Regions from separate parts of the Paraburkholderia sp. BR10937 genome, predicted to be linked through region 2. Evidence: predicted binding sites of a transcription regulator. Region 2 holds the regulator's gene; the other holds the start of a gene.
The links. Region 2 encodes LexA, which represses DNA repair genes until DNA is damaged. Its sites were predicted from a motif close to ACTGTATNNNNATACAGT; they were not measured.
Positions count from the first base shown of each region.

Region 1: the regulator LexA is predicted to act here: its motif matches at 2,851-2,868, upstream of AB4Y44_RS21730 (VRR-NUC domain-containing protein).

Region 1 is NZ_JBFRCL010000026.1:8,425-23,964, reverse strand. Features, by position in the region: gene AB4Y44_RS21745 (DUF2844 domain-containing protein) at 292-765, shown strand; gene AB4Y44_RS21740 (DUF3443 family protein) at 762-2,045, shown strand; gene AB4Y44_RS21735 (hypothetical protein) at 2,177-2,755, opposite strand; gene AB4Y44_RS21730 (VRR-NUC domain-containing protein) at 2,876-4,627, shown strand; gene AB4Y44_RS21725 (ATP-dependent DNA helicase) at 4,624-6,903, shown strand; gene AB4Y44_RS21720 (AAA family ATPase) at 6,977-9,829, opposite strand; gene AB4Y44_RS21715 (hypothetical protein) at 9,828-10,022, shown strand; gene AB4Y44_RS21710 (sugar ABC transporter permease) at 10,318-11,517, opposite strand; gene xylG (D-xylose ABC transporter ATP-binding protein) at 11,514-13,067, opposite strand; gene xylF (D-xylose ABC transporter substrate-binding protein) at 13,149-14,177, opposite strand; gene xylB (xylulokinase) at 14,373-15,540, opposite strand, start outside.
Region 2 is NZ_JBFRCL010000027.1:75,623-91,162, forward strand. Features, by position in the region: gene lysM (peptidoglycan-binding protein LysM) at 179-688, shown strand; gene AB4Y44_RS22585 (asparaginase) at 776-1,804, opposite strand; gene AB4Y44_RS22590 (CysB family HTH-type transcriptional regulator) at 1,855-2,781, opposite strand; gene AB4Y44_RS22595 (sulfate/molybdate ABC transporter ATP-binding protein) at 2,867-3,925, opposite strand; gene cysW (sulfate ABC transporter permease subunit CysW) at 3,928-4,896, opposite strand; gene cysT (sulfate ABC transporter permease subunit CysT) at 4,893-5,792, opposite strand; gene AB4Y44_RS22610 (sulfate ABC transporter substrate-binding protein) at 5,936-6,994, opposite strand; gene lexA (transcriptional repressor LexA) at 7,287-7,937, shown strand; gene AB4Y44_RS22620 (hypothetical protein) at 8,018-8,395, shown strand; gene AB4Y44_RS22625 (DUF2939 domain-containing protein) at 8,492-9,175, shown strand; gene AB4Y44_RS22630 (universal stress protein) at 9,237-9,707, opposite strand; gene nodI (nodulation factor ABC transporter ATP-binding protein NodI) at 10,029-10,943, shown strand; gene AB4Y44_RS22640 (ABC transporter permease) at 11,002-11,838, shown strand; gene AB4Y44_RS22645 (hypothetical protein) at 11,857-12,279, opposite strand; gene AB4Y44_RS22650 (permease) at 12,384-13,445, opposite strand; gene AB4Y44_RS22655 (NADP(H)-dependent aldo-keto reductase) at 13,637-14,689, opposite strand; gene AB4Y44_RS22660 (hypothetical protein) at 14,874-15,116, shown strand; gene AB4Y44_RS22665 (hypothetical protein) at 15,244-15,516, opposite strand.

The DNA of each region.
Region 1 (15,540 bases), on a different contig from region 2:
GCACGCGATCCACGCCCGGTATCCGCCGCGGCGACGCGCGCCGAACCGCGGTCGCGGCATTCCAAACCGACCGCGCCGTAACATTCATCCACATTCGATCCGGCGCGGAAATCCGGCTGAAAATCCACCAATTACCTTTTGGATCAATGCGTTAACTCCGCCCCACGCCAAAACGCTGCTTTGCGCTGTGCCGCCCTCCCAGTCTGGGACGTTCGCAAGAACGACCCTGGTGCTAATTTCATCTCGAAATCTCAAAAAAGAGATTCGTAAAAAGCAGGACCGGAGAGCGTCATGAAAACTTGCAGCCTCACCCAGGCGGGCCGCGCCGCAGCCTTCGCCTGCGCGCTCAGTTGCCTCGGCTTCGCCGCCGCGCCGGCCCGCGCCGCGCTCGGCGACGCCGCAGCCGTACCGGCCGGCGCCACCCAACGCAGCGTCGGTGGCGGCGCCGGCCGCGTCGTCAGCTACGTCGACGACAACGGCACGACCATCAACGCGTATCTAGGCAGCGCGACCGGGACGGTCTTCGCGTACACGTGGCAGGGGCCGGCTCAGCCCAACGTGGAGGCGCTGCTGGGCCGTTACGCAGCCGACTGGCGCAGCGCCGCCGCGGCGCTTCACGCCACGGGCCTCAACGGCCTGCACGCTGCGCGCGTGGACGGCACTCAGGTCGTGGTCGAGACGGGCGGCCACATGCGCGCCTACGTGGGGCGCGCGTGGCTGCCGGCCGCACTGCCCGCTGGCGTGAGCGTCGGAGATCTCCAATGAAAGCCCGCCTTCGGCGCCTCGCCCCCCAAGCCCTCCTCGCGCTCTTCCCGCTTTGCGCCGCGCTCACGGCTTGCGGTGGCGGCGATGCCGGACCAGCGTACGCGACCACCGGCGCCACGGCACCCGCCAGCGTCCCGCGTGTCGCAAGCGCGCCGTCGACCACCGGCACGGGCGGCACGAACGGCACGGTGCCGCAATCGACCACGCCCAATGTCGTGGCCGTCACGGTCGGCCCGACGCCCACCTCGACGCGCAACATGCTGATGACGAGCGTCACGGTCTGCGTGCCGGGCACCGCGGACTGCGCGAGCGTCGACCACGTCCAGGTCGATACCGGCTCGCAGGGCCTGCGCCTGCTCGCTTCGGCGCTGCCGGCGGGCTTCGCGCTGCCCGCCGTGCCAGCCGGCGCGGGGGCCGACATCGCCGGCGAATGCGCCGTGTTCGGCACGGGCTACACGTGGGGCGCGGTGCGCAGCGCCGACGTGAAGCTCGCGGGTGAAATCGCCGCCGCGCTGCCGATCCAGGTGATCGCCGACCCGGCCGTGCCCGCCGCGGCGCCGGCCGGCTGCGTCGGCAGCGGCCTCGCGATGAACAGCGCCGCCACGCTGCGCTCGAACGGCATCCTCGGCGTAGGGCCGTTCAGCGCCGATTGCGGCGTGTCCTGCGTCAGGGCGGCAGTCACGCCGTGGTACTACGCGTGCCCCGCGAGCGGCTGCACGGCGAGCACGCAACCGCTTGCGCAACAGGTCAGCAACCCGGTGGCGGGCTTCGCCACCGACAACAACGGCGTGATCATCGACTTGCCGGCGCTGGCCGACAGCGGCGCGTCCGGGCTGAGCGGGTCGATGATCTTCGGCATCGGCACGCAGGCGAACAACGCGCTCGGCAGCGCAACCGTACTGCGCGCGAACTCGGGCACCGGCTATGTGAAGACGACGACATCGGACGGCACCGTCTACTCGCTGAGCTATCTCGACACGGGCTCGAACGCGCTGTACTTCAACAGCCCGACGATGACGCGCTGCGGCTTCTGGTATTGCCCGAGTTCGCCTGTCAGCCTCGGCGCGACGATAGCCGGCATCGACGGCGTGGGCGCTCCCGTGACCTTCGCGGTCGCGACGACGCTGCTTGCCACCGGCAACTGGGCCTTCAGCAATCTCGCTGGCTACAACGGTCGCGCGTTCGGCTGGGGACTGCCGTTCTTCTTCGGAAGGCGTGTGTTCACGGCGATCGCGTCGCAGGCCACGCCTGCAGGCAGCGGACCATTCTTCGCGTTCTGAGCGCGCCGGCGGCCGCCTACGTCTCATCAGTCACAAACGACGAAGGCCTCATGCGAGGCCTTCATGAGCGCGGATTGCGCCAACGACGGGGGCCGCCGCAGCCGCGCCACGGCGAGCAGCGTGCGTTCGTTTCAGTCGTTCGCGGCGTTCGGGTCGGGCGTGGTCTTCGCGAGCTTCGGCGGCGCGAGCCAGCGGAACGTCGCGAGGCCCGACTCGTTGAAGGTGCACTCCGCAGCCGCCGGCGTGACCACGGCCTTCTTGAAGCCGAGCTTTGCGGCCAGCAGCGCGACCGGCGTAGTCGGCTTGCCCTCCGCCGCGCCGCCCTGGGCGACCGGAGCGGTGGGCACCGAAATCGTGCCGGGCAGCGCTGCCGCCTGCACCGTCGGCGCCGTAACCGTGGTCGCCTCGTTGGCGCCCTGCGCCGCGGTGGACGACGCCGCCGATGCGGCCGAAACCGCCGAGGCAGACGGCGCCGATGCTGCCACGGCGGCCGACGCCGCGCCGTTCTCGAGGCGCCCTTCGATCACCACGCGCGCGCCACGATACGTCGTCGCGCTATGCGTGACTTTGAGGTCGCCGAGCGTCGTTTCGGCAAGGCGATTACGCATCGCCTCTTCGCAGGCGCTGGTGTTGCGGTACTGCGCCGCGCATCCCGCGAGCAGGGTGACGGCGGCCGCGAGGCCGGCTAAGCATGCGTTACGTTTGTTCATCGCTCATCCGATTTTCAGGCTGCGGCAATTGTAGCGTACGGGGCGGCGAATCCCTGACGGCGCTCGCGCCCACGTGCGACCCTGCTATCATCGCTGCTGTATATCCGTACAGTGCCGCGCGTGCTTCCCGACTCTCCCGATCCGTTCTACTACCTCGCCAACTTCGAGCGTGCGCTAGCGTGGCTCGACGCGCGCTGCGCCGACCTGTTCGACGACGCCGAGCGCCGCTTCGCCGACGATTTCGCCCAGATGCCGCAGGCGTCGCGCGCGCTCTTCGTGCGCATGCTGATGCGCAAGGGACCCCATTTCCGCGCAAGCCGTCTCGCGTACGACGAGATCGGCTGCCCGCGCGCGGCGGCGGCACCGCTCGTCGCGGCGGGCTGGCTCGACGGCGCACCCGCGCTCGATCTCGACGCGCTCGCCGCGCTGGTCACGAAAGCGGAGTTGCAGGCGCTCGCCCCGCGCCTCGGCATCGCGCTCGAAGCGCGCGCCACGCGCGCGGCAACGCTCGCGGCGCTCCATGCGCACTATGCCGCCGCGCGCGAGCCGCGCGACTGGCATGCGTGGTTCCCGGCCTCGCCCGACACCGTGCTGCGGTTCGCGAGCGCCCCGCTCTGCGAGCGCCTGCGCCTCATGTTCTTCGGCAACCTGCATCAGGACTGGTCGGAATTCGTGCTCGCCGACCTCGGCGTCTTTCGCTACGAAAACGTGCCCTTCGATCGTGCCTCGCGTGCGTTCCAGCGCCGCGAGGACATCGACGCGTATCTGGCGCTGCGCGATTGCCGCGACGGACTCGAGAGCGGCGCCGAGACCGGGGACTTCGACCCTGCCGGCGCCATCACCGCAACACTCGTAGCACTAGACGCGCTGGCCCCGCGAACGCAAGCGAACGCTTGGCTGCGCGCTCGCCACGACAAGCTGCGTCACGCCGCGGGGCTCGCCGCCGAGCGCGCGGGCGAACCCGAACTCGCGTGGCGCGCTTATCTCGACTGCGGTCATCCTGAATCGCGCTACCGCCGCGTACGCGTGCTCGAACAACTGAACCGCCGCGAGGAAGCGCTGGCGCTCGCGCAGACCATTGCCGATGCGCCCGCAAACGAGGAGGAAGCGCAGCGCGCGGCACGCACGCTCGGGCGTCTCGCGCGCACGCGGGCGAAGTCGAAGACGAGCGCCGGGCCGGGGTTCGCGCAGCTCGAACTCGCGCTGCCCGCGGCACCTGGCGCACTGCGCGTCGAGGAAGCCGCCCGCATCGCGCTCGCCACGCCGCAAGCGCCCGTGTTCTATGTCGAGAACACGCTGATCAACGCGCTCTTCGGCCTGCTCTGCTGGCCCGCGCTGTTCGCGCCGCTGCCGGGTGCGTTCTTCCACCCGTTCCAGCGCGGCCCTGCCGACCTGCACGCCGCCGACTTCGTCGCACGCCGTGCTTCGCAGTTCGAAGCCTGTCTCGCCGAACTCGAAACGCACGCCTACCGCGACTCGATTCTGCGGCGCTACGCGGAAAAATCCGGCACCCAGTCACCGTTCGTCGCCTGGCCCGCATTGAGCGACGAACTGCTCGCGCTCGCCCTCGACTGCTTCCCCGCCGCCCATCTGCGCCTGTGGTTCGAGCGGCTGCTGCGCGAACCCGTTGCCAACCGTTCGGGGCTGCCCGATCTCGTGCGCTTCTGGCCGCACGAGCGGCGCTACGAACTGATCGAGGTGAAAGGCCCCGGCGACCGTTTGCAGGACAACCAGCGCCGTTGGCTTGCCTATTGCGTGCAGCACGGCATACCGGTTTCCGTGTTGCAGGTGCGCTGGCCCCACCTGCCCGACGCAGCAAACGAAGCCGATGAAGGCAACGACAGCGTCGCCCAGGCGCCGCGCGAGCCATGAGCTACACCGTCGCCGTGCGCACGCTGTGCGAGTTCACCGCGAAGCGCGGCGACCTCGACTTGCGCTTCACGCCCTCGCCCGACGCCAGCGACGGCCGCGCCGGCCACGCGGCCATCGCCGCGCGCCGCCCGCCCGGCTACGAGACCGAGATCGCGCTTTCCGGCACGTTCGAATCACTCACCGTGCGCGGCCGCGCCGACGGCTACGATCCCGCGCGGCGCAGGCTCGAAGAATTCAAGACCTATCGCGGCGACCTCGATGCGATGCGCGAGAATCAGCGCGCGCTGCACTGGGCGCAGTTGCGTGTCTACGGCGCGCTCCTGTGCGACAAGCTCGGCCTCGACGCGCTCGAACTCGCGCTCGTCTACTATGACATCGGTTCGGGCCGCGAGACGGCGCTCGTCGAGCATGCGAGCGCGCCGGAATTGCGCGCCGCGTTCGAAACGCAATGCCGCCGATTCGTCGCATGGGCCGAGCAGGAAAGCGCCCACCGCGCCGCGCGCGACGCCGCGCTCGCCGCGCTGCGCCTGCCGCATCCGCAGTTTCGGCACGGCCAGCGCGATCTTGCCGAAGCGGTCTGGCGCGCGGCGACACAGGGACGCTGTCTGCTCGCACAGGCGCCCACCGGTATCGGCAAGACCATCGGCACGCTCTTTCCGCAGTTGAAGGCGTGCCCGCGCGCAGCGATCGACAAGGTCGTGTTTCTGAGCGCGAAAAGCTCCGGGCGTCAGTTGGCACTCGATGCGCTCGCCACACTGACAAGTGAGCAAGACGATGCACAACGACCGAAGGTGCCCGTGCGCGTGCTCGAACTCGTTGCGCGCGAGAAGTCTTGCGAGCATCCCGAAGCGGCATGTCATGGCGAATCGTGCCCACTCGCGCGCGGCTTCTACGACCGTCTGCCGGCCGCGCGTGCCGCGGCGCTCGAACGCGCGCGGCTCGATCGCGCGGCACTGCGCGAGGTGGCGAGCGAGCATGCCGTGTGCCCCTACTACCTTGGGCAGGAACTCGCGCGCTGGAGCGACGTGATCGTCGGCGACTACAACTACTGGTTCGACGCGAGCGCCATGCTGTTCATGCTCGCCGCGCACACCCAGTGGCGCGCGAGCGTGCTCGTGGACGAAGCCCACAACCTCCCCGAGCGCGCCCGCGCGATGTATTCGGCGGAACTCGTGCAAACGCGCGTCGACACCGTGCGCCGCGCCGCGAGCGCACCGCTCAAGCGCGCACTCGCGCGCCTGCAGAAACACTGGAACGCACAGAACGCCGTCCAGCCGGGCGCCTGGCGCGCGAGCGACACCTTGCCCGAGGGCCTCGTTGCCGCGCTCGGCGACGTGATCGGGGCGATCGGCGACCAGCTCGCCGAACCCGCGCTCGTGCGTGACCCCGAACTCGAGCGCTTCTATTTCGACGCCCTGCACTTCACGCGCATTGCCGAACGCTTCGATACGCATTCGCTCTTCGACGTCACGCCGCTGGCGCAGCAGAACGCGCGCCGCCCGCGTTCCACGCTCGCGATCCGCAACATCGTGCCGGCCGATGCCTTGCGAACGCGCATCGCCACGGCGCACAGCATCACGCTCTTTTCAGCGACGCTCTCGCCCACGCATTACTACAGCGACATGCTCGGCCTGCCCGCCAACACGGTGAGCATCGACATCGACACGCCGTTTCGCGCCGAGCAGCTCGACGTCCACATCGCCCGCCATATCTCGACGCGTTACAAGGACCGCGAACGTTCGCTCGAAGCGCTGGTTGGGCGCGTGGCCGCGCAATTTGCCGAACGCCCCGGCAACTATCTGTGTTTTTTCAGCAGCTACGACTATCTTCGGCAAGCCGCCGATGCGTTTGCGGCGCGCCACCCGGACGTGGCGATCTGGCTCCAGTCGCGCACCATGGACGAGGCGGGCCAGCAGGCCTTCTTCGCGCGCTTCGTGGAAGGCGGCTGCGGCATCGGTTTCGCCGTGCTGGGCGGCGCGTTCGGCGAAGGTATCGATCTGCCGGGCACGCGCCTCATCGGCACGTTCATCGCGACGCTCGGCATGCCGCAGGTGAATGCCGTGAACGAGGCGATGCGCGCACGCATGGATACGCTCTACGGCGACGGCTTCGACTACACCTACCTGATCCCTGGCCTGCGCAAGGTCGTGCAGGCCGCCGGGCGCGTGATCCGCACCGAGCACGATCGCGGCGTCGTGCACCTGCTGGACGACCGCTTCGCGCAGCCCGGCGTGCGCGCGCTGCTGCCCACGTGGTGGCGCATCGCCGCCAGTTAATCTGGATTCCGTATCAATCAGAAGGGAATAAAGCTGGCGCACGTTCCGGTGCGCCAGCCATCGCTCTACTCGATCAAGCAGGCTTCGCCTTGCCCCCGCCCTTGCCGCTCTTCTTCGGCGGCGGCGGCGGTGGATCGCCTTCCATGTCGTCGGCGGCCATTTCGCTCGCGATCTCATCGACAGGCGGCATCGCCGCTTTTTTCGCCTTCTTCGCCGGCTTGCTCTCCTTCACGTCAGGCGGCACCGCCACCTTGCTGATCGTGACGTCGTCGTCCGTCTTGTCGTAGCCGATCTCGACGGTATCGCCGGACTGCAGCGCGTCGCCGAGTATCTCTTTGGCCAGACGCGTTTCCACTTCCTGGCGAATCTGCCGCTTGAGTTCGCGCGCGCCGAACTCCGGCTGATAGCCGGCCTCCACGAGATGATCGACGAGCGTCTGACCCATCAAGAGCGTGATGCCCTGCGCGGCCGCCGTGCGTGTGACGCGCTCGAGCTGGATCTGCACGATCGCGCGGATGTTGTCGCGCGAAAGCGCATGAAACACGATGATTTCATCGATGCGATTGAGGAACTCGGGCCGGAAATGGCCCTTGAGCACCTTCATGAGTTCGGCGCGGATCGTCTTGTCGTCAAGACGCGACTTTTCGGGGCGCTCGAGGTTGTCCATGATGATTGAGGCGCCGAGGTTGCTCGTGGCGATCAGGATCGTGTTGCTGAAATCGACCACGCGACCTTTGCCGTCGGTTAGCCGCCCGTCGTCGAACACCTGCAGCAGCACGTTGTAGACGTCGGCGTGCGCCTTCTCGATCTCGTCGAGCAGAATCACGCTGTACGGGCGGCGCCGCACGCGCTCGGTAAGCTGGCCGCCCTCGTCGTAGCCCACGTAGCCCGGTGGCGCGCCGATGAGCCGCGCCACCGCATGACGCTCCATGTACTCGCTCATATCGATGCGGATGATGGCCTGCTCGTCGCCGAACACGGTTTCCGCCAGCGCCTTGGCAAGTTCGGTCTTGCCCACGCCGGTCGGCCCGAGGAACAGGAAGGTCGCGATCGGCCGGTTCGACTGACCGAGACCCGCGCGCGACAGGCGCACGGCGTCGCTCACGGCGACCACGGCGTCCTCCTGGCCCACCACGCGCTCGCGCAGCGTCTCTTCCATCTTGAGCAGCTTCTGGCGCTCCTCCTGGGTGAGATCCGCGACCGGAATGCCGGTGAGCCGCGACACGACTTCGGCAATCGACGCCACGGTGACTTCGAGCGTTTCCGAACCCGTCTTGCGCTGCCACGCCTCGGTCAGCTCTTCGAGCTTTTCCTGCTTTTCGTTGATGCGCTCCTCGAAACCCTTGGCCTCGTCAAAGCGCTTGCGCGACGCCGCGTAGTCCTGCTCCCGCTTGAGCTGGGCGATCTCCGCTTCGAGTTCCTGCATCTCGGCGGGACGCGAGGTCGAACCGATGCGCACGCGCGCCGCCGCCTGATCGATGAGATCGATCGCCTTGTCGGGCAAGAAGCGCGACGTGATATAGCGATCCGATAGCTCGGCGGCAGCCACGAAGGCGTCGTCGGCGAAGGTCACCTGATGGTGGGCTTCGAGCTTGTCGCGCAGGCCGCGCAGGATCACGATGGTTTGCTCGACCGTGGGCTCCGGCACGAGCACGGGCTGAAAGCGCCGCTCGAGCGCCGCGTCCTTCTCGATGTACTTTTGATACTCGTTCAGCGTCGTCGCGCCGATGAGACTCAACTCGCCGCGCGCCAGCGCGGGCTTCAGCACGTTGGCAATGTCGAGCCCGCCTTCGCCGCCGCCCTGCCCCGCGCCGACGATCGTGTGCAATTCGTCGATGAAGAGAATCAACTCGTCGTGCTTCGCGCTCACTTCGTCGATCAGCTGCTTCGCGCGTTCCTCGAACTCGCCGCGGTATTTCGCACCCGCGACCATCGAATTGATGTTCACCTCCACGAGCCGCTTGCCGCGCAGCACCTCGGGCACGTCGCCATTGACGATGCGCTGAGCGAGCCCTTCCACGATGGCGGTCTTGCCCACGCCCGGCTCGCCGATCAGCACCGGGTTGTTCTTCTTGCGCCGCGCGAGCACCTCGATCGTGCTCTCGATTTCCTGCGCGCGGCCCAGCACCGGATCGAGCTTGCCTTGCCGCGCCATGGCCGTCAGGTCGCGGCCGAACTTGTCGAGCGTGGGCGTGCCCGTAGGCGCATCGACGCGGCCGTCTTCCGCGCCCTTGCCCACCACCTTCACGACCTTCTGGCGCAGCGCCTCGGGCGTCACGCCGTACTTCTTGAGCAGCGCGCCCGCAATGCTGTCGGGCACCGCGGCGAGACCGATCAGCAGATGCTCGGGGCCGACGTACGAGTGGCCGAGATCGCGCGATGCCTGAAACGCGAATTGAAACGCTTTTTTCAGGCGCGGCGAGATCGTCATCTTGTCGATGGGCGCGTCGGGCGAAGCCGTGCCCTTTTGCGCATGCTGATCGATATAGCCTTTGATGTCCTGTGGCGAGAGCTTCAGCTCCTTCAGGAGTGCTGCGCAAACATCGGTGTCCGCCAGTACGTACAGCAGGTGTTCCGTATCGAGTTCGTTGCGCTGCAGTTCATGGGCTTTTTCCGCGGCGCGCTGCAGGATTTCGAGCGTCTGCTCGCTGAACGCATCGGTCGCATCGACGGATTCGCGCGGCACCTCGGCGGCGAGGTCGTGCCCCTCGTCGTCGTGCTCGTCCTCGCCGCCTTGCCCGCCGAAAAAGCGCGACAGGCCGCTGCCGCCCAGCAGCGAATCGAACGGATTGAGCATGCTTTGGTGACGCATCAGTTGGCGGTAGTCGTAGTCGCAGATCGACATGGACTTGCGCTGCCCGTTCTGCACGACAGTCACGCGCGCGACTGCAGGCCGGGAATTACAGATTTCGCAAAGAGTGGGCATGGTCGGCTTGTCTCCGGAGGATCGGAATCGCGCCGCCGAAGTTGGCAAAACGCTGGCACAACCTCGCGGCATGATTCGGTGCAACGCGAGCGCTCATGCAGCGGTTGCACCAGCAAAGCGACAAATCGGCAAGCACGCGCTGGAACACGGCGACGCGGTGCTGTGGCTGACGATGACCTTGCGGACGACATGAATCGCACCTATCGCGTGCGCATGCCGCCATGCACAGGTGCAAACGATTGTGGCAGGAAACGATCGCCGGCGCGTCGAACCTGCGCCGCTCGGTGCGAGATGCTTGAGCGGCCACAGCAAAGAAAAAGGGCGGGACATGCGTCCCGCCCTGAGAGCGCGCTCGGGGCGCGCGAGGAGAGCAACTGCACGTGGCAGTCATCCGCGAGAGATCCGTCGCGGTGTCACGCGCGATGCAAGAACACGGTCATGATTTTCATGGCGCCTGCAGGTTTGCAATCGTGTCTGCTACGCGTTGCTCAGCGGCGGTTCGAGCCCGACACCACGTCGATCCACACGGCAAGCACGAGAATGCCGCCCTTCACAATCATCTGCCAATACGCGTCCACGTCGAGCATCGACATGCCGTTGTCGAGGCTCGCCATCACGAGTGCGCCGATCAGCGCGCCATACACGGTGCCGGAACCGCCGCGCATCGACGTGCCGCCGATAAAGCAGGCCGCGATCGCGTCAAGCTCGCCCATCGTGCCCGCCGACGGCGAACCCGCCGCGAGACGCGCCGTATTGACGATGCCCGCGAACGCACACATGAGACCCATCAGTGCGAAGATGGCGAGCTTCACGCGGTTCGTGTTGACGCCCGAAAGACGCGTGGCTTCGAGGTTCGAGCCCACCGCATAAATGCGACGTCCGAACACGGTTTGCGTGGCGATCCATGTGAAGATACCGAGCAGCGCGAGCAGCAGCAGCACGGGCACCGGAATGCCGCCATAGCTGTCGAGCATCAGCACGAAGGCAAGCAGGATCGCGCCCGCACCGACGATCTTCACACCGTCTTGCCAGAGCGGCACGACGCTCAGCTGATAGCGCCGGCGATTCGCCCGCTGGCGCACCGTAAGCACGGCGAGCAGCACGAACAGCGCGAACGCCAGCACGTCGCCCGCCACGCGCGGCAGATAGCCCTGGCCGAGAAACACGAAGTGATCGGACACCGGCGCGATGGTCGAGCCGCCCGTGATGCCGAGCAGCACGCCGCGAAACGCGAGCATGCCGCCGAGACCCACGATGAACGACGGCACGCGGCGGTACGTCGACCACCAGCCGTTGAAGAGTCCGACGAGCACGCCAAGCACGAGCACCGCCGGCACGGTCACGCCGATCGGCCAGCCGCGATTCACGTCGAGAATCGCCGCGACACCGCCGAGCAGGCCGAGCAGCGAGCCCACCGAAAGGTCGATCTCGCCCGCGATGATGACGAACACCATGCCGCACGCGAGCATGCCGGTAATCGACATCTGCCGCAGCAGGTTAGACACGTTGCGCGGCGTGACGAACGCGCCGTGCGTGAGCAGCGAAAAGAACAGCCAGATCACGGCTACTGCGAGCAGCAGCGCGAGGATCTTGTAGCGCGCAAAAAGTTGCTGGAAACGCATGGCGAAGCCATTGCCGCCTTGCGGCAGGTCTTCGCGTGCGCCTTGGGTCGTGACGTCGGGGGTCATACTGCACTCGCTGTATCGGGTTGGGCGCGCACGCTCTGGATCGCCGCGCCAAGAATGTCTTCCTGCGTGAGGTCGTCATTGACGAAGTCGCCGCGCAACTCGCCCTCGCCGATTACGAGCACGCGGTCGCTGATGCCCAGCACTTCGGGCAGTTCGGACGACACCATCACGATCGCCACGCCGCGTTTGGCCAGCTGGAAGATCAGCTTGTAGATCTCGTACTTCGCGCCGACGTCCACGCCGCGCGTCGGCTCGTCGAGGATCAGCACCTTCGGATCGGTGAGCAGCATCTTGGTGAGCACCGCCTTCTGCTGGTTGCCGCCCGAGAGGCTCGCAATCGACAGCATCGGGTTTGCCGCGCGCACCGAAAGACGCTGCATCTCCGTGCGGATCGTATCGAGTTCGGCGGCCGTGTCGATGCGTCCGTGCCGCGAAAAACGTTGCAGCACCGAGAGCGTGATGTTGTGACCCACGCCCAGTTGCGGCACGATGCCGTGACGCTTGCGGTCCTCGGGCACCATGGCGATGCCCGCCTTGATCGCGTCGAGCGGCGAACGAATTTTCAGCGGCTTGCCTTCGAGCAGGACCGTTGCCGTGCAGGTGCCCGCATACGCGCCGAAGATCGCCTGCATCGTTTCCGTGCGGCCTGCGCCGACGAGCCCGGCCACGCCCACGATCTCACCGCGCCGCACCGAGAAAGAGACGTCGTCCACGCGCTTGCGGCGCGGGTTCGTCACGTCGTAGCAGGTCACGTTGCGGGCCTCGAACACGACCCCGCCGATGTCATGCGGCTCGCGCGGAAAGAGATTGCGGATCTCGCGCCCCACCATCTGCGCAATGATCCGGTCGGTGGTGAGCGTCGCCATCGGCTCGGTGGCCACGTGACGGCCGTCGCGAATCACGCTCACCGTGTCGCACACGGCTTCGACCTCGTCGAGCTTGTGCGAAATGTAGACGCACGCCACGCCCCGGCGCTTCAGGTCGCGCACGATGTCGAGCAGGATCTTCGTTTCGGCTGCCGTGAGAGAAGACGACGGCTCGTCGAGAATCAGCAGCTTCGCCCGCTTGTTGAGCGCCTTCGCGATCTCGATGAGCTGTTGATGGCCGCCGCCATAGTTCATCACCGGCTGCGCCACGTTGACGGCGTCGATGTTCAGTTCGCGCAGCAATTCGTCGGCGCGCTGGTACATCGCCGCGTAATTCATGCGCCCGCCCGGGAGCGTGATTTCGTTGCCGAGAAAGATGTTCTCGGCCACCGACAGCTCGGGCACGAGCATCAGCTCCTGGTGGATGATGACGATGCCCGCGCGTTCGGTGTCGCGCACGCTCTGCGCTTCGAGCGGCGCGCCTTCCCAACGGATCTCGCCACTCCAGGTGCCGTGCGGGTACACGCCCGAGAGCACTTTCATGAGCGTGGATTTGCCGGCGCCGTTCTCGCCGCACAGGCCCACGCATTCGCCGGGCCGCACCGTGAGGTCGATGCCATCGAGCGCTTTCACGCCCGCAAAGGACTTGACGATGCCGCGCATCGTCAGCAAGGGTTCGGTCATACGCTGGTTACTCGCTGCGATGGCCCGCGCGCGACACGATGGAAACACTCGTGGCGCGCGCGGGCCGTCAGGCCAAAAGCGTTACTGGCTTGCCAGTTGCGCCTGCGTGTAGAAGCCGTCCTTCACGACGACGTCCACGTTGCTCTTCGTGAGCAGCGTCGGCTGCAGCAGCACCGTATCGACCTTCTTCTTGCCGTTGTCGTACTGCGCGTTGTACGCCGGCTTCTGGCCCTTCGCGAGATCGACGGCGAGCTTCGCGGCTTCGCTCGCGATGAGCTTGAGCGGCTTGTAGACCGTCATGGTCTGCGTGCCCGCCACCACGCGCTTGACTGCCGCGAGGTCCGCGTCCTGGCCCGACACCGGCACCTTGCCCGCGAGGTGCTGCGCGGCGAGCGCCTGGATCGCGCCTCCCGCCGTACCGTCGTTCGAGGCGACGACTGCGTCGATCTTGTTGTTGTTCGCGGTGAGCGCGTCTTCCATGATGCGCAGCGCCGTCGAAGCGCTCCACTCCGGCACCCACTGCTGGCCGACCACCTTGATGTCGCCGCGGTCGATGGCAGGCTTGAGGACCTTCAGCTGTCCTTCACGCAGCATCTTCGCGTTGTTGTCGGTCGGCGCGCCGCCCAGCAGGAAGTAGTTGCCCTTGGGCTGCGCGTCGTAGACGCCTTTCGCCTGGAGCTCGCCCACCTTCTCGTTGTCGAACGAGATGTACGCATCGATATCGGCGTCGAGAATCAGACGGTCATACGAAACGACCTTGATGCCGGCCTTCTTCGCTTCGGCCACGACATTGGTGAGCGCCTTCGAGTTGAACGGCACGATCACGATCACATCCACGCCGCGCGAGATGAGGTTTTCGATCTGCGAGACCTGACGCTCTTCGCTCGCGTCGGCCGACTGCACCGACACCTTTGCGCCCATCTTCTCCGCGGCCGCGACGAAGTAGTCGCGGTCGCGCGACCAGCGCTCGACACGCAGGTCGTCGATACAGAAGCCGATCTCGGGATGATCCTTGCTCGCGTGCGCGAGCGGTGCGGCAAGCGACAGGCTCGCGAGCACGGCCCCGCATACGAGCGAACTCAGAACCGAACGACGTTTGGCGAAATTCATGTCTCCATACTCCTCTTGATGCCGGTGCGCAGGCGCGCGCGAACGCGTCGCCGCCGCGGCGATGGTTTTCAGGGTGTTGCCGATATCATTGCGGAACACACGCGAAACGGCACAGCGTGCGGTATAACCGTAGGACGACTAATCAGCTGCACGACTACACCGGCCGTGCAGTTTTTTCTTCGCCGGCGCCGTTAGTCAGGCGCCGGTGGCGAAAACCGGTTCGAGCGCGCGATACAGCGCGCTAAAGGTTGGACGGCGCGCCTCGCGATACCAGGCGTGGCGTGCGGCGTCAGGTTCGCGCACCGCCAGCACGGGCGGCTGCGGGCACACTTCGTCGAGCGTCGCGCTGGGTTCGAGCGCGAGATGCGCGAGGCGCGCGGCGCCCAGCGCCGGCCCCACCTCGCCGCCTGCGCGCAACGTGAGCGCGCGACCGCTGATGTCGGCGAGCATCTGCGTCCACCACGCGCTGCGCGAGCCGCCGCCAATTACCGTGATCGTGTCCGGCACGAGCCCCGCCGCATGCAACGCATCCATGCCGTCGAGCAGCGCGAAACCTACGCCTTCGAGGGTTGCGTTGGCGAGATCAGCTCGCGATGTCTGCGGGGTCATGCCGTAGAACACGCCCTTCGCGTTGACGTTGTTGTGCGGCGTGCGCTCGCCGCTCAGATACGGCAGGAACCACGGCCGGCGCGCGTCGCGCTCGGCGTTCGAGTTTGCCTCGGCGTCGGCGAGCAGCGCGGCAACGCTTTCGTAACCCGTCAGCTGCGCCGTGAAGTCGAGGCAGCTGGCCGCGTTGAGCATCACGGACATCAGGTGCCACGTGTGCGGCAATGCATGGCAGAAGCTGTGCACCGCGGAATCGGGATTGGCGAGAAAGCCGTCCGAGACGGCGAAATACACGCCCGACGTGCCGAGCGACAGCATCGCGTCGCCGGGCCGCACGATGCCCACGCCTACGGCGCCCGCCGCGTTGTCGCCGCCGCCCGCCACGACCGGAATTTCGCGCAGGCCGAATTGGCGCGCGAGTTCGGGCCGCAGCGTGCCGGTCACCTGGTTGCCTTCGAACACCTCCGGCATTTGGGCGCGCGTGAGGCCGCACGCTGCAAGCAAGGTATCGCTATAGTCGCGCTTCGCAATGTCAAGCCACAGCGTGCCGGCGGCATCGGACGGGTCGGTGGCGAACACGCCCGTGAGCAGCCAGCGCAAATAGTCCTTCGGTAACAGCACGTGCGCGATGCGCGCGAAAATCTCAGGCTCGTGCTTGCGCACCCACAACAGCTTCGGCGCCGTGAAGCCCGGCATCGCGAGATTGCCCGCGATGGCGTGCAACTGCGGTACGGCGCGTTCCAGCTCGAGACATTCG
Region 2 (15,540 bases):
GTTTTTCTTTACCCTCTCTTTTCTCTCCCCGATTTCACACTCTTTGACGCTGCCCCGATGGACGCCTTCGCGGCTGCGTTTCTAGAATTGTGCTTTCATCCGGCTGTCACGCAGACGGGTCAAGGTAGACCCGACGCGTGACCACCCAGTCATTTCCAGCACGTGAGGAGTGTGATCGATGGGCATTATCAATTTCATCAAGGAAGCAGGCGAAAAGCTGTTCGGCACGGCTGCAGCGCCGGCCGCCGCCGCGGAACCCGCCGCCGCACCGGCAGACCCCGCCGCGAATCTCGCCGAACTGAACCAGAAGGCCGGCGACGCGATCGCGGCCTATATCCGCTCGCAGGGCCTCGACGCCGACAACCTCGGCGTGACCTACGACGGCGTCTCGCACACGGTGACGGTCACCGGCAACGCCGCCGACCAGCCGACGAAGGAGAAGATCCTCGTCGCAGCCGGCAACGTGCAGAACGTCGACAAGGTCGACGACCAGATGACCGTGACGAACCCTGCACCCGAAGCGCAGCACCACACGGTCGTTGCCGGCGACAACCTCTGGAAGATCGCCGAGAAGTACTACGGCAGCGGCGCGAAGAACGATGCGATCTTCGAGGCGAACACGCCGATGCTCAAGAGCCCGGACAAGATCTATCCGGGTCAGGTGCTCGTGATTCCGCCTCTGCAGTAAGCGCGCCAGCACGCGGGCACGGCCAGAAACGCAACGGGCCTGGCGGAGCGATCCGCCAGGCCCGTTCTTCCTTGTGCGCGGCCAGCCTCAGTACGTGTCGAACGCGTCCTGCAGTCCCGCCTTGTCGGTCGTGCCCGCTGCCAGCGCGAGCAGCAGCAGCACACGCGCCTTGTACGGGCTGAGCGTGCCCGACGACACGAAACCGAGCGTATCGTCCTTGGCCGCGCCGTTGTGCATCACATGACCCGAGCCGACGCGCGAGGCGCGCACGACGGCCACGCCCTTGGCGGCCGCCTCGGCGAGCGACTGCTGCAATGCGCCGTGAATCGAGCCGTTGCCCGTGCCCGCCACGACGAGCCCATCCACACCGGCGGCGACGAGGGCTTCGACCGCCGCGCGCGACACGCCCGCGTAGCTCGTCACGATCTCGACCTGGGGCCATTGCGCCGACGCCGCAAACGGCGCATCGACCGTATGCGGGCGCAGCGCGCGGCGCTGGAATTCGACGCGGCCATCCTGCACCCAGCCCAGCGCGCCGATTTCCGGCGACTGGAACGCATCCACCGCGTAGGTGCTGACCTTCGCGACGTCGCGTGCGCAATGAATGCGGTTATTGAACGCCACCAGCACGCCCTGCCCGGCCGCCGCCTCGCTCGCCGCGAGCGTGACGGCATTGAGCAGGTTGAGCGGGCCGTCGGCGGAAAGCGCCGTGGCGGGCCGCATGGCCGCCGTCAAAATACATGGCTTCGCGCTCTTCACCGTGAGATGCAGCAGGTACGCGGTTTCTTCGAGCGTATCGGTGCCGTGCGTGATCACCACGCCGTCGACTTCGTCGCTGGCCAGCAGTTCGTTCACGCGCTGCGCGAGCGTGGTCCACAGCGCAAGCGACATGTCCTTGCTGTCGATGCTCGCGATCTGCTCGGCTTGGATCTGCGCGATGGCGTCGAGGCCCGGCACCGCTGCGAGCAGTTGCGCGACGCCGATCACGCCGGCCTGGTAGCCGGCGGTGTTCGCGGCGTCTGCAGCAGAGCCCGCAATCGTGCCGCCGGTGGCGAGCACGGCGATGCGCGGCAGCGCGCTGGGCGCCGCCGCGGAAGAGGAAGTGGAAGTATTCATGGCGGCGATTTTAAGCGATCCGCCGCCCGCCGAGAAAATCAGCGCGCTTTTCAGGTTGCCTCGCGCAGCTGGCTCGCGATCTGCTGCTCGGTCAGCTGCGGCGCGAACATTTCGATGAGCCGGTACGCGTACTGGCGCAGGAACGCGCCCTTGCGCAGGCCCACCCGGGTCGTGCTCGCGTCGAAGAGATGCTCCGTGTCGAGCGCGACGAGTTCGCTGTCGCGCTTCGGGTCGTAGGCCATCGCCGCGACGATGCCCACGCCCATGCCGAGTTCGACGTAGGTCTTGATCACGTCCGCGTCGATGGCGGTCAGCACCACGTCGGGCACCACGCTCGCCTTCGCGAACGCCTGGTCGATATGCGAGCGGCCCGTGAAGTCCTGGTCGTAGGTGATGACCGGATACTCGGCCACGTCTTCGAGCGTGAGATTTTCGCGGCCCACGAGCGGATGCGTCTTCGGCACGACCACCACGTGATGCCACGAGTAGCACGGAAACGTGACGATATCGGGGAAGCGGTCGAGCGCCTCAGTCGAGATGCCGAGGTCGGCCTCGCCGTTGATGATCATCTGCGCGATCTGCTGCGGATTGCCCTGGCGCAGCGCGAGGTGGACCTTCGGAAACACTTCGCGGAACTGGTGCACGACCTTGGGCAACGCGTAACGCGCCTGCGTGTGCGTCGTCGCGACCACGAGGTGGCCGCTGTCCTGGTCGGCGAACTGGCGCGCCACGCGGCGCAGGTTCTCGGCGTCGAGCAGCATGCGCTCGATCAGCTGATGCACGGCCTTGCCCGGCTCCGTGAGGCCGGTCAGTCGCTTGCCGCGGCGAATGAAAATGTCCACGCCGAGCTCGTCTTCGAGATCCTTGATCTGCTTGGAGACGCCAGATTGCGACGTATACAGCACGTTCGCCACTTCGGTCAGGTTCATGTTCTGCCGCACGGCTTCGCGTACGAAACGCAACTGCTGAAAATTCATGGTCTTCTCTCCGGGACTGCTGACCGATTATTCGTTTTTGTCGATGTGAGCACTGTAACCCTTGCTGGGCCGCTTTTTACAGCGCTCATTGCGCCGGAAATACGCGAAGCCCGCGCGGCACGGCCGTGACGCCCTCGCCCACCGAAAGCCCCAGCGCGCGCCAGGACTCGCGGTCGAGCTCGGCCTCGAGCGCGCCGCCCGTGCGGCTTTCCAGCTCCACGCGCACCGAACCGCCCAGCGTCACCACGCGGCGCACGTCGACCACGATGCCGTCGCGATGATCGCTCGATTCGCGGTGCAGCACGAGGTCGTGCGGCCGTACGTAGGCAAGCGCCGGGCCTTCGAAGCCCGCGTGCACCGAGATCGGCTGCGCCGCGCCCTCGGCGACGAAACCGCGTGCATCGACGCTGCCGCGCAGCCGGTTCGCGGCGCCGAGGAATTCGTAGACGAAGGCCGTCTGCGGATGATCATAGACGTCCTGCGGGCTGCCCACCTGCTCCACGTGCCCATGATTCATCACGACGATGCGATCGGCCACCTCGAGCGCCTCCTCCTGGTCGTGGGTAACGAAGATCGTCGAGATGTGCAGGTCGTCGTGCAGGCGCCGCAGCCACGAGCGCAACTCCTTGCGCACCTTGGCGTCGAGCGCGCCGAACGGTTCGTCGAGCAGCAGCACCTTCGGCTCGACGGCGAGCGCGCGCGCAAGCGCGATGCGCTGACGCTGGCCGCCCGACAACTCGGACGGATAGCGCTGGGCGAGCCAGTCGAGCTGCACGAGCTTGAGCAGTTCATGCACCTTCTCGCGAATCACGGCCTCCGAGGGCCGCTCGCTGCGCGGCTTCACGCGCAGGCCGAACGCCACGTTCTCGAATACCGTCATGTGGCGGAACAGCGCGTAATGCTGGAACACGAAGCCCACCTGACGCTCGCGCGCGCCCACCTCGCCCACGTCCTGGCCTTGCAGCACGACCTGGCCCGCGTCGGCGTATTCGAGGCCTGCGATCACGCGCAGGAGCGTGGTCTTGCCACAACCGGAAGGTCCGAGCAGCGCAACCAGTTCGCCCGGCGGAAAGTCGAGCGAGACGTTGTCGAGGGCGGTAAAGTCGCCGAAGCGCTTGTGCAGATTGCTGACGGTGATGCCCATGTTTACTGCTCCCCTACTTGAATCGGTTGGCGCACGGCGCGAGGCGCTGCGTGTTGTGAAACATGTTGCACGGCCGCAGGTTGCGGGCCGGCGTAGGCGGGAACCTCGTCCGCGCCGCGCAGTTCCGCCGAAAGGCGGCGCTCCGCGAGCAGCTTCAGGCCGAGCGTGACGAGCGCGAGCAACGCGAGCAACGACGCCACGGCAAACGCCGCCGCGAAGTTGTACTCGTTGTAAAGAATCTCGACGTGCAGCGGCATCGTGTCGGTCTGGCCGCGAATGTGGCCCGACACCACCGACACCGCGCCGAACTCGCCCATGGCGCGCGCGTTGCAGAGAATCACGCCGTACAGCAAGCCCCAGCGAATATTGGGCAGCGTCACGCGGCGGAACATCTGCCAGCCCGAGGCGCCCAGCACATGCGCGGCCTCTTCTTCGTCGTTGCCCTGCGCCTGCATCAGCGGAATCAGCTCACGCGCGACGAACGGGAACGTCACGAAGATCGTGGCGAGCACGATGCCCGGCACCGCGAAGATGATCTGCACGTTGTGGTCTTCGAGCCACGGCCCGAGCCAACCCTGTGCGCCGAATAGCAGCACGTAGATGAGACCTGAAATCACGGGCGAAACTGAAAACGGCAGGTCGATCAGCGTGGTGAGCAGCGCCTTGCCGCGAAACTCGAACTTCGCGATTGCCCACGAAGCCGCGAGGCCGAAGGCGAGATTCAACGGCACCGCGATCGCCGCGGTGATGAGCGTGAGCTTGATCGCGGAGAGCGCGTCGGGATCGACGAGCGACGTGAAGTAGAAGCCGATGCCCTTCGACAGCGCCTGCCAGAACACAGCGACGAGCGGCACCACGAGAAACAGCGCGAGAAACGCGAGCGCGATGCCAGTCAGGAGCCAGCGTACCCACGGTGATTCGGTGACCGGGTCCGGCCGGCGCGTGCTTCGTTGCTGCGGCAGCGTGCTCATTGCGCACCTCCCGCGACGGTTGCGCCCACCGCGGCATTCGGCGCGCTGCCGGCCGTAACACCCCGGCTCGTGCGGCGTTGCAAATACCACTGCAGCGAATTGATGAGCAGCAGCATGACGAACGACACGCAGAGCATCATCACGGCGAGCGCGGTTGCACCCGCATAGTCGTATTGTTCGAGCTTCGTGATGATGAGGAGCGATGTGATCTCCGACTTCATCGGCACATTACCGGCGATGAAGATGACCGAGCCGTACTCGCCGAGCGCACGCGCGAACGCGAGCGCGAAACCGGTCAGGAGCGCCGGCAGCACCGCGGGCAGCACGACACGGCGGAACGTGAGCCAGCGCGAGGCGCCGAGGCACGCAGCGGCCTCTTCCTGTTCGCGTTCGAAGTCCTCGAGCACCGGCTGCACCGTGCGTACAACGAACGGCAAGCCGATGAACGTGAGCGCCACGAGCACGCCGAGCGGCGTGAAGGCGATCTTCAGACCGAGCGGCTGCAGAAACTGGCCGATCCAGCCATTGCCCGCATACACGGCGGCGAGCGAAATGCCCGCCACGGAAGTCGGGAGCGCGAACGGCAGATCGACGAGCGCATCGATCACCCGTTTGAACGGAAACGTATAGCGCACGAGCACCCACGCGAGCAGGAAGCCGAATACCGCATTGATCAGCGCACCGCCGAGCGCGGCGCTGAACGTGAGCCGGTACGACGCGATCACGCGCGGCGACCACACGGCGCGCACGAACTGGCTCCAGTCGAGTGTCGCCGTCTTGAGAAAGGTGGCGGCAAGCGGAATGAGCACCACGAGGCTCAGATAGGCCACCGTGATGCCGAGCGTCAAACCGAAGCCAGGCAGCGCACTGGGTTTGCGCAATCGAAACGTTGTCATGCTCATCGTCCAGACATGGGTTGCGCGATTCGTGCGGTGCAGATTCGCGCCGAAAAGCGCGCCCGTAGGCGCGCTTCGTTGTTATGCGGTCACGTCGTTATGCGGACCGCTTGACTGCTTGACTGCTTGACTGCTTGACAGCTTTACTGCGGCTGATAGATCGAATCGAACACGCCGCCATCCGCGAAATGCGTCTTCTGCGCGTTGGGCCAGCCGCCAAAGGTGTCGTCGACCGTGTAGAGCTTGAGCTTCGGAAACTTTGCCGTGAGCGCCGCCGGGACCTTGTCCGAACGCGGACGGTAGAAGTTCTTCGCAGCGATCTCCTGGCCCTCTTCGCTATAGAGGAACTGCAGGTAGGCCTCGGCCTCCTTGCGCGTGCCCTTCTTGTCGACGACCTTGTCCACCACGGCAACCGGCGGCTCAGCCAGAATGCTGACCGAAGGCACCACGATCTCGAACTTGTCCGGGCCGAACTCCTTGAGCGAGAGGAATGCTTCGTTTTCCCATGCAATCAGCACATCGCCGATGCCGCGCTGCACGAAGCTCGTCGTCGCGCCTCGCGCGCCAGAGTCGAGCACGCCCGCATTCTTGTAGAGCTTCGTGACGAAGTCCTTCGCCTTCTGCTCGTTGCCGCCCGGCTGGTGCAGCTCGTACGCCCACGCCGCGAGATAGTTCCAGCGCGCGCCGCCCGAGGTCTTCGGATTCGGCGTGACGATCGAGACACCCGGTTTGGTCAGATCGTCCCAGTCCTTGATGTGCTTCGGGTTGCCCTGGCGCACGAGGAACACGATGGTCGACGTGTACGGCGAGGCGTTGTCGGGCAGACGCTTTTGCCAGTCCTTCGCGACGATGCCCTTGTTGGCGAGCGCGTCGATGTCCCATGCCAGCGCGAGCGTCACGACGTCGGCCTGCAGGCCGTCGAGCACCGAGCGCGCCTGTGCGCCCGAGCCGCCATGCGACTGCTTGATGGTGAGCGTTTCGCCCGTCTTCGCCTTCCACTGCTTGATGAAGGCTTCGTTGATGTCCTGGTACAGCTCGCGCGTCGGATCGTAGGAGACGTTGAGCAGCGATGTATCCGCGTGAGCGGCGATGGGCGCCATGGCCGCCATCGCCGTGACCCCGACGAGCGGCGCAACGCCGATGACCAGTTTTGCCGCCAGTGTTTTCAGCCAGCCCGCGCGCCCCGTATGTGTCGTGCCCATCTATCTGTTCTCCGTTCTCGTGTGTGCTCGTTTGCGCTCATTGGTGAGTTGCAGCTAACGATGGAGGCCAGTCTAGCGATCCGCTTACATTATTAAAAATGATGTTTTCTCATTTTTTAATACGCAAAAGTGGTAAGGACAGAGGAAGTCGCTGCTGGAACGCGGTTTCATCCGCGCAAACACGGGAAAACGGCCTGATGGCAACGCTCAGTCGATGAACTTCAAGTAACACTTGAAAAGTGACGAGTACTGTATAAAAATACAGTTACCTGTTCAAACATACAGTGGCGCCATGACCAAACTCACCGCACGACAGCAGCAGGTTTTCGATCTGGTTCGCCGGGCCATCGAGCGCACGGGCTTCCCGCCCACGCGCGCCGAGATCGCGGCGGAACTCGGCTTCAGCTCGGCCAACTCCGCGGAGGAGCATCTGCGTGCGCTCGCGCGCAAGGGCGTGATCGAACTGGCTGCGGGCGCCTCGCGCGGCATCCGCCTCGTGCCGGGGCCCGACGACCTGCCGCACCAGTTCACGCTCCCGCACCCGAGCATCATGCAGCTCTCGCTGCCGCTCGTCGGCCGCGTCGCGGCGGGTAGCCCGATCCTCGCGCAGGAGCACATCTCGCAGAACTACATGTGCGACCCGGCGCTCTTCTCGAGCCGCCCCGACTACCTCCTGAAGGTGCGCGGCCTGTCCATGCGCGACGCCGGCATCCTCGACGGCGACCTGCTCGCCGTGCAGAAGAAGGCCGAAGCGAAAGACGGCCAGATCATCGTGGCGCGCCTTGGCGACGACGTCACCGTGAAGCGCCTGAAGCGCCGTCCGAACGGGCTCGAGCTGATCGCCGAGAACCCCGACTACGACAATATTTTTGTCGAGGCCGGCAGCGCGGAATTCGCGCTCGAAGGCATCGCGGTCGGCCTGATCCGCCCCACCGAATTCTAAGCAATCCGTCTGCGCGCAGTTTGCGCGCAGTTCGCGCAGAGTTTGCGCACGCACCGTCTGCGCACTACCTGGAGAGAGTCATGGAACGCCTTGCCCGCCTGCTGCCCTTCCGCCAATTCGGCCGTCTTCGCCATCTCCGTGGAATCGCCTCGTGCGCGGTCCGCGAAGTGCGCGGTTCGGCTGCCGCGCTGAGCGGCTCGCTTTTCGAAGACTCGCCGGAGATGGTGGCGGCCAGCACGGCCGACCTGCCCGTGCTGCCCTCGGCTCAACCCGCGTTTGCGCGCGTGTCGCTCAACAGCACGCTCAATACCGAACAGCCCATGCGTCGTGCGCCCGTGCGCGTCTATCAGGGTCCGTCGCGGCTCATCCTCGTCGGCACGGTCGACGCGGTATGCCGCGCGATCGACCGCTGCATCGCAGAACAGCACAGCGACCTGCCCGCGGCGCTCGCGAAGTAAGCGGCAACACGGCTTAAATGTGAGAAGAGGTTACGGGCGGGATCGTTTGGCCAGGTTTGCGGTCAACACCGTGTTTGAACGATTTGCTCTCTGCCGATGACGGAATCTCTCTCTACCCCGCGTAAGACCCACGGCTGGAAAAAGCCCGTTGCGATCACGGTTGCCGTCGCAATGGTCGTTGCCGCGATCGGCTACGCCTATGCGTCGCCCTATATCGCGGTGAAACACATGAAAGCAGCGGCCGACGCGCGTGACGCCGTCGCGCTCAACGAGTACGTCGATTACCCTGCGCTGCGCCTGAGCCTGAAACAGCAGGTGGGCAAGATGCTGCACCGGCGCGTCGAGGGGCAGCACAGCAGCAATCCGTTGCTGATCCTCGGCGCCGTGATTGGCGCGGCATTGATTAGTCCGCTCGTGGATGCCTACGCCACACCGGAAGGCGTGGCCGCCCTGCTCGATGGCATGCCGCCGACGGGCAAGCCCGGCGACCGGCCGCACGCGCCGCCGCCAGCGGAATCCGGCGCGCCATCCACGCAATCGGCAGAGCCGGCGCAATCGGCACCCGCCTCCGACGCGCCACCGGCCCCGGCCGCATCCGGCAACCCCGCACCCGAGGCGCGGCCGGTGACCACGGCCGGCTATCGCGGCCTCAATGAGTTCGGGCTCACGTGGGACCGCGGCAGTACGGGCGAGCACTACGCAGCCATCCTGCAGCGTCACGGGCTCTTCTCGTGGAAGCTCTCGGCGGTCGAGCTAAATGAAGGAAACGTCTCGAACTGAGACAGATCGGCAGTGAAAGCGCAAACAGGCCGGTTCTGTGCGAACCGGCCCGCTTGATCCGCTACGCGGCGGCTTGCTGCTGCTTTTCCTCAGCCGCCGACGAACACGCCACGAGAATGCTGCACGATACGCGGTCGAGCAGCGGCGTGTTGCCCGCGCCCATCCACCAGCGCGAGAGTCCCGTGCGGCAGCGGTGACCCACCACCACGAGGTCGGCATTCAGCTCGTTCGCCAGATTCGCAATTTCGTCGATCGGATGGCCGAACGCGAAATGCCCCTGAGCACGCACGCCGCGCTCGGTTAGCCAGTCCACGCCTTCCTGAAGAATCTCGCGCGCCGTTTCCTCGAAGCGGCCGCAGGCCACGTCGGTCAGCAGGCCGGCGCTCTGGGCAATCGTCGAACGCATGTCGACGACCGAGAGCAAATGCGTCTCAGCCTGCAGATCGAGTGCAAGATCGGCGCCGCAACGCAGTGCCTTGCGGCCTTCGCGCGAGCCGTCGTAACAGAGCAGAATCTTTTTATAGCTCGCCATGATCGCTTCTCCCCGCCCGCGTGATTTGCAGGCTGTGCGATTCTCATGATGGTGCGCCGCAAATCCACACGCAAGGGCTGGAAAACGCCAGGTGTGCATCTAAAAACGCCAGACGCGTCCCGATCGGCGTACGGATCCTGCGCAGTGCTGGATGCTTGCCGCGACATGCATTTGCCTCGTGCATCGTCAAAACGCTTGTAAGCGATGCCCGACCCGCCACGCAGCAATGCACTAAAATGGGCCGCCTTGTTTCGTGCGATTTTTCGTTCGGTACGTCGAGCGACTCGCGCGATGCCCGTTCGACTCACGTTCAACCGGTCCATGCCCGCACCCGCCATCGAATTCGAGCAGGTCATCAAACATTACGGAGACAGGACGGTCGTCAACGGCCTGTCGTTCGACGTCGTTCCCGGCGAGTGCTTCGGACTGCTCGGTCCGAACGGCGCAGGGAAAACCACGACGCTGCGCATGCTGCTCGGCATCGTTTCGCCCGATGCGGGTCGCATCAGCCTGTGCGGCGAGCCGGTGCCGGCGCGCGCGCGCCACGCCCGCCAGCGCGTGGGGGTGGTGCCGCAGTTCGACAATCTCGACCCCGACTTCACCGTGCGCGAGAACCTGCTCGTGTTCGGCCGCTACTTCGGTTTGTCCGCGCGCGAAACGCGCGACCTCGTCGCGCCGCTGCTCGAATTCGCGCGCCTCGAAAGCAAGGCCGACGCGCGCGTGGGCGAACTCTCAGGCGGCATGCGCCGGCGTCTCACGCTCGCGCGCGCGCTCGTGAACGACCCCGACGTGCTCGTGATGGACGAGCCCACCACGGGCCTCGATCCGCAGGCGCGGCATCTGATCTGGGAGCGGCTGCGCTCGCTGCTCGCGCGCGGCAAGACGATTCTCCTCACTACGCATTTCATGGAGGAGGCCGAACGGCTTTGCAATCGCGTCTGCGTGATCGAGGAAGGCCGCAAGATCGCCGAGGGCGCACCCAAAGCGCTGATCGAATCGGAGATCGGCTGCGATGTGATCGAGGTGTACGGACCGGACCCGGTGGCGCTGCGCGACGAACTCGCGGGCGATGCGAAGCGCACGGAGATCAGCGGCGAGACGCTGTTCTGCTATGTGGACGACCCCGCGCCTGTTCATGCGAAGCTGCGTCATCGCTCCGATTTGCGCTACCTGCACCGGCCCGCGAATCTCGAAGACGTGTTCCTGCGGCTCACGGGCCGCGAGATGCAGGATTAACTGCGGCAGGATTAACGGCGGCAAGATCGACGGCGGCGTACGAATCGCCAAGGACACCATGCAGACACGCACCAACAACCCGACGCCCTCGCGCCCCGAACATGCGAGCGTGCGCGAGCCGCGCGCCGCGCTGCCTTCGAACGCCACGCACTGGATGGCCGTGTGGCGGCGCAACTATCTGGTCTGGCGCAAGCTCGCCCTCGCGTCGATGTTCGGCAATCTCGCCGACCCGATGATCTATCTCTTCGGTCTCGGCTTCGGGCTCGGGCTGATGGTCGGGCACGTCGACGGCGTCTCGTACATCGCGTTTCTCGCGGCGGGTACGGTGTCGTCTTCGGTGATGATGTCGGCGAGCTTCGAGTCGATGTACTCGGGGTTCTCGCGCATGCACGTGCAGCGCACGTGGGAAGCGATCATGCACACGCCGCTCACGCTCGGCGACGTCGTGCTCGGCGAAGTGATGTGGGCCGCGAGCAAGTCGGTGCTCTCGGGCGTGGCGATCATGGTGGTGGCGGGCCTGCTCGGCTACGCGAGCTTTCCTTCCATGCTGCTCGCGCTGCCCGTGATCGCGCTCGCGGGCCTCGCGTTCGCGAGCTGCGCGATGATCGTCACCGCGCTCGCGCCGTCCTACGACTTCTTCATGTTCTATCAGACGCTCGTGCTCACACCGATGCTGCTGCTCTCCGGCGTGTTCTTTCCGATCGCGCAACTGCCCGCGGCCGCGCAGCACATCACGCTGATGCTGCCGCTCGCGCATGCCGTTGCGCTGATCCGCCCCGCCATGCTCGACCGGCCTGTCGAGCAGGCCGGCCTGCACCTGCTGGTGCTCGCGATCTACGTGGTGGTGCCGTTCGCGATCGCATCCGTGCTGTTTCGCCGGCGCATGATGCGCTGAAACGGCGCCGCGAGGCGCTCAGTCCTCGTCGTCACCCCAGGGAATATCGACGTCCGAAATAAACGCAACCGTCGCGAACGGGCCGCCTTCCTGGCGGCCGACCTTGCCGTCGGCGCGATGCCATTCCACGCGGAACATCGTCGATTGGGTCTGGGCGAGCAAACGCACCGTGCGGATCTCTTCGGGATCCGACTCCTCCACCGGGCCATCGAGCGATACCAGCAGCGACTGCGGCCAGAGACCGTCGGCCGGGTCGTAGATGCGATCGCCGTCGGGAATCGAGGCATCCGCCTCGACGCCGATGGTGGCCGAAGCCTCGACGATCATCTTGCCGAGCGCACGCAGCACCGCCGTGGCGCGGGCCGAATTGGCCTGGCGAATGGCGAGATCGCCGCGCGTGAGCGCCTGCTCGAGTTTCGGATTGGTTTTTTGCTTTGCCATGCTGGTTTTCGGGCCGCGGCCCGCTCCGTGGCGGACGGCGAACCGTCCGCGTATTACAAGAATGCCAACGCTGAACGCATGGCGCCTGCCTCGTCCCGGCGTCCCTAAAAGCCCAGGGCCACCGCCGCGAGCCCGGCGGCGATGCCGAAGAACACCACCGTCGTGCCCACGACAGCGAGCATGCGCGGCCGGAACGAGCCCGCCAGCATCGCGAACGACGGCACGCTCACGGGCGGCAGCGTCATCAGCAGCGCGCCCGCCGGACCCACGCCCATGCCGAGCGCGAGCATCGCCTGGATGATGGGGACCTCGCCGGCCGTGGGGATCACGAACAGCATGCCGACCACGGCGAACGTGACGATCCAGCCAAGGCTGCTCGTGACTTCCGGGCCGATGTGCGGGAACAGCCACGCGCGCGCCGCGCCGAGCAACAGCACCAGCACGATGTATTCCGGCACCAGCCGCACGGCCATGCGCGCAAAAATACGCGCCCAGCGCACGAAGACGTTGCCGCCTTCGGCGTGCTGCTGGGCGAGTTGCGCCAGCCGATCGTCGGCGGCGCGCGATTCCTCGGGCGTCACGAGCCGGTTGCAGACCCAGCCTAGGCCGAACACCATCAGCAGGCCCAGCGTGAGACGCAGCGCACTCCATTGCCAGCCGAGTACGAAGCCCATGAACACGAGCGTGGCGGGATTGAGCACGGAGTTGCCGAGCCAGAACGCGATCGCGCCGCCCGCCGACGCATTGCGCGCACGCAGGCCCACGACCACGGGCGCGGCGCAGCAGGTGCACATCATGCCGGGCACCGCGAGCAGGCCGCCCGCCGCCACGCTGCCGAAACCGCGCCGGCCGAGCACGCGCGCGACCCACTGCACGGGCAGGAGCGCCTGCACGCCGGAGCCGAGCAGCAGGCCGAGCACCATGGCCTGCCAGATCGCCTTGCCATAGGCGTAGGCGTAATCGAGCGCAGCGGAGAACGAGGGGTCGGGGGCCGTGGCCGCGCCGCCCATCAGGATCGATTTGCCGATGGAGTGCGTCTCCTCGGCCGTGAATGCGCGGTGATAGTACGGGAACCACTTCACGTAGAAGAGGCCGGCCACCGCCAGCAAAATGAAAATGGGCCAGCCGTAAGACGGGGGCGATTGCGCTGGACGTGCGCTCGTCATTGTGAAAATTCTCCGGGATTGAGCGTATGGACGGCCGCCGGGGCGCCGTCACGCGAGGCGTGATGGCGCCCCGGGCGGCGCATGCTGGATCGTAGTGTATGCCTTGCGAATCGCCAACGACTTTGCTGCGTTGGCGACTCGCAAGGCGCCGCGCGGCCCGGCAAGGGACAGCGCGGTTTCCGGCTTTCCCGTTAAGGGGCCGGATTGGGCTGCTGCTCGTGCAACGCGTCGATCTGCGCGAGCAGTTCGGGAGTGAGCTTGACGTCGGCGCTGGCGATATTTTCCTTCAACTGCTCGAGCGAGGTCGCGCCGATCAGGTTGCTGGTGAGGAACGGCCGGCTGTTGACGAACGCGAGCGCGAACTGCGCGGGCGTGTAGCCGTGTGCGCGGGCGAGTTCCACGTAACGCGTCGTCGCGGCCACCGATTCCGGCTTGCTGTAGCGCTTGAAGCGCTCGAACCGCGTGATGCGCGCGCCTTCCGGACGCGCCCCGCCCTCGTACTTGCCCGACAGCCAGCCGAACGCGAGCGGCGAATACGCGAGCAGGCCCACGGCTTCGCGGTGCGCGAATTCGGACAGGCCGCTTTCGAACGTGCGATTGAGCAGGCTGTACGGATTCTGGATGCTGACGATGCGCGGCAGCCCGAGCTTTTCGGCCGCACGCAGGAACTGCGCGACGCCCCACGGCGTTTCGTTCGACACGCCGATATGGCGGATCTTCCCCGCCTTCACGAAATCGGCGAGCACGCTGAGCGTTTCCTCGATCGGCACCGTGTACGCATCGTCGAGATACGGATACATGCTGCGGCCGAACGTCATCGTGCTGCGGTCGGGCCAGTGCAGTTGATAGAGGTCGACGTAGTCGGTCTGCAGGCGTTTCAGGCTGCCGTCGAGCGCTTCGGTCAGATTCTTGCGGTCGAACTGGTTCTGCGGCCCGCGAATGTGCTGCGGATTGTGCGGCTGGCGCGCCGGGCCCGCAATCTTGGTGGCGAGCACGATGCGCTCGCGCGCCGCGCGATGCTGCGCGAGCCACGTCCCGATGAAGCGCTCGGTCTGTCCCTGCGTCTCCGGGCGCGGCGGCACGGGGTACATTTCGGCGGCATCGATCAGCGTGACGCCCTGGTCGAGCGCGTAGTCGATCTGCTCGTGCGCCTCGCGCTCCGTGTTCTGTTCGCCCCACGTCATCGTGCCGAGCCCGATCAGGCTCACCTTGACGTCGGTATCGCCGAGTGTGCGGTATTCCATGGAAACGTTGTCCATCAGTTCGGTTGGGGAGCGCCGAAACTACCACGACGCGGGAAATTTTTCAGGAGTTGCAGAATACGGCCGCATTCTTCCGCAAGTGGCGGAATGCGCCGCGGCCGGTCGCGGTGCCGCCCGGCGACAGACGTGCCAGAATCCGCACAGGCGCCTACGAGGAGCAATCGGCATGGAAAACCGACGCAGCTACGAATACATGGGCTTCGACATGACAGCCGGCGTGGACGGCGACCACGAAGTCGGCTTTTTCGTCTCGACGCAGATCATCCAGAGCCTCACGGACGCGGAACACGGCAACGTGCCCGTCGACGGCATCGCCGCCGGCCGCTTTCCGACCCAGGACAACGCCTTCGACGCGGCCTTCGATCGCATTCGCGAGGCGATCGACAAGCGCGTGCGCGCCGCATCCTGAGCGTCGCCCCGGGGGAAAAACCAGAACGGGCGCAGAAAAGCAAAAGCCGGACGTCGCAATGACATCCGGCTTTCAGGCCGCCCGACTGACGGGCGGCTGGGCAACGAATCGGAAACTTCGGCGCGACTTACTGGCCGAAGAAAACCGACTGCGGGCCCGTGGCCTTCGCGTGGCTGCCCGACTGCGAAGCCGAGCCGGCGACACCGCCGTAAGCCGTTTGGGCGCCTTGTTCCTGGACGCGTTCGGCGGCCACGGTCTGGACACTCTGGCCACGCTGCGAAGCCGGCGCGCCGACGTCCGGGCGATAGAACGGTGCCGGGCCGTAGCCGCTGGCGAACGCCGGAGCGGCAACAGAAGCGGTAGCTGCGACCAGCAGCGCTGCGATGAGTTTGGTCTTCATGGTGGACTCCAATATCAGGTTCAG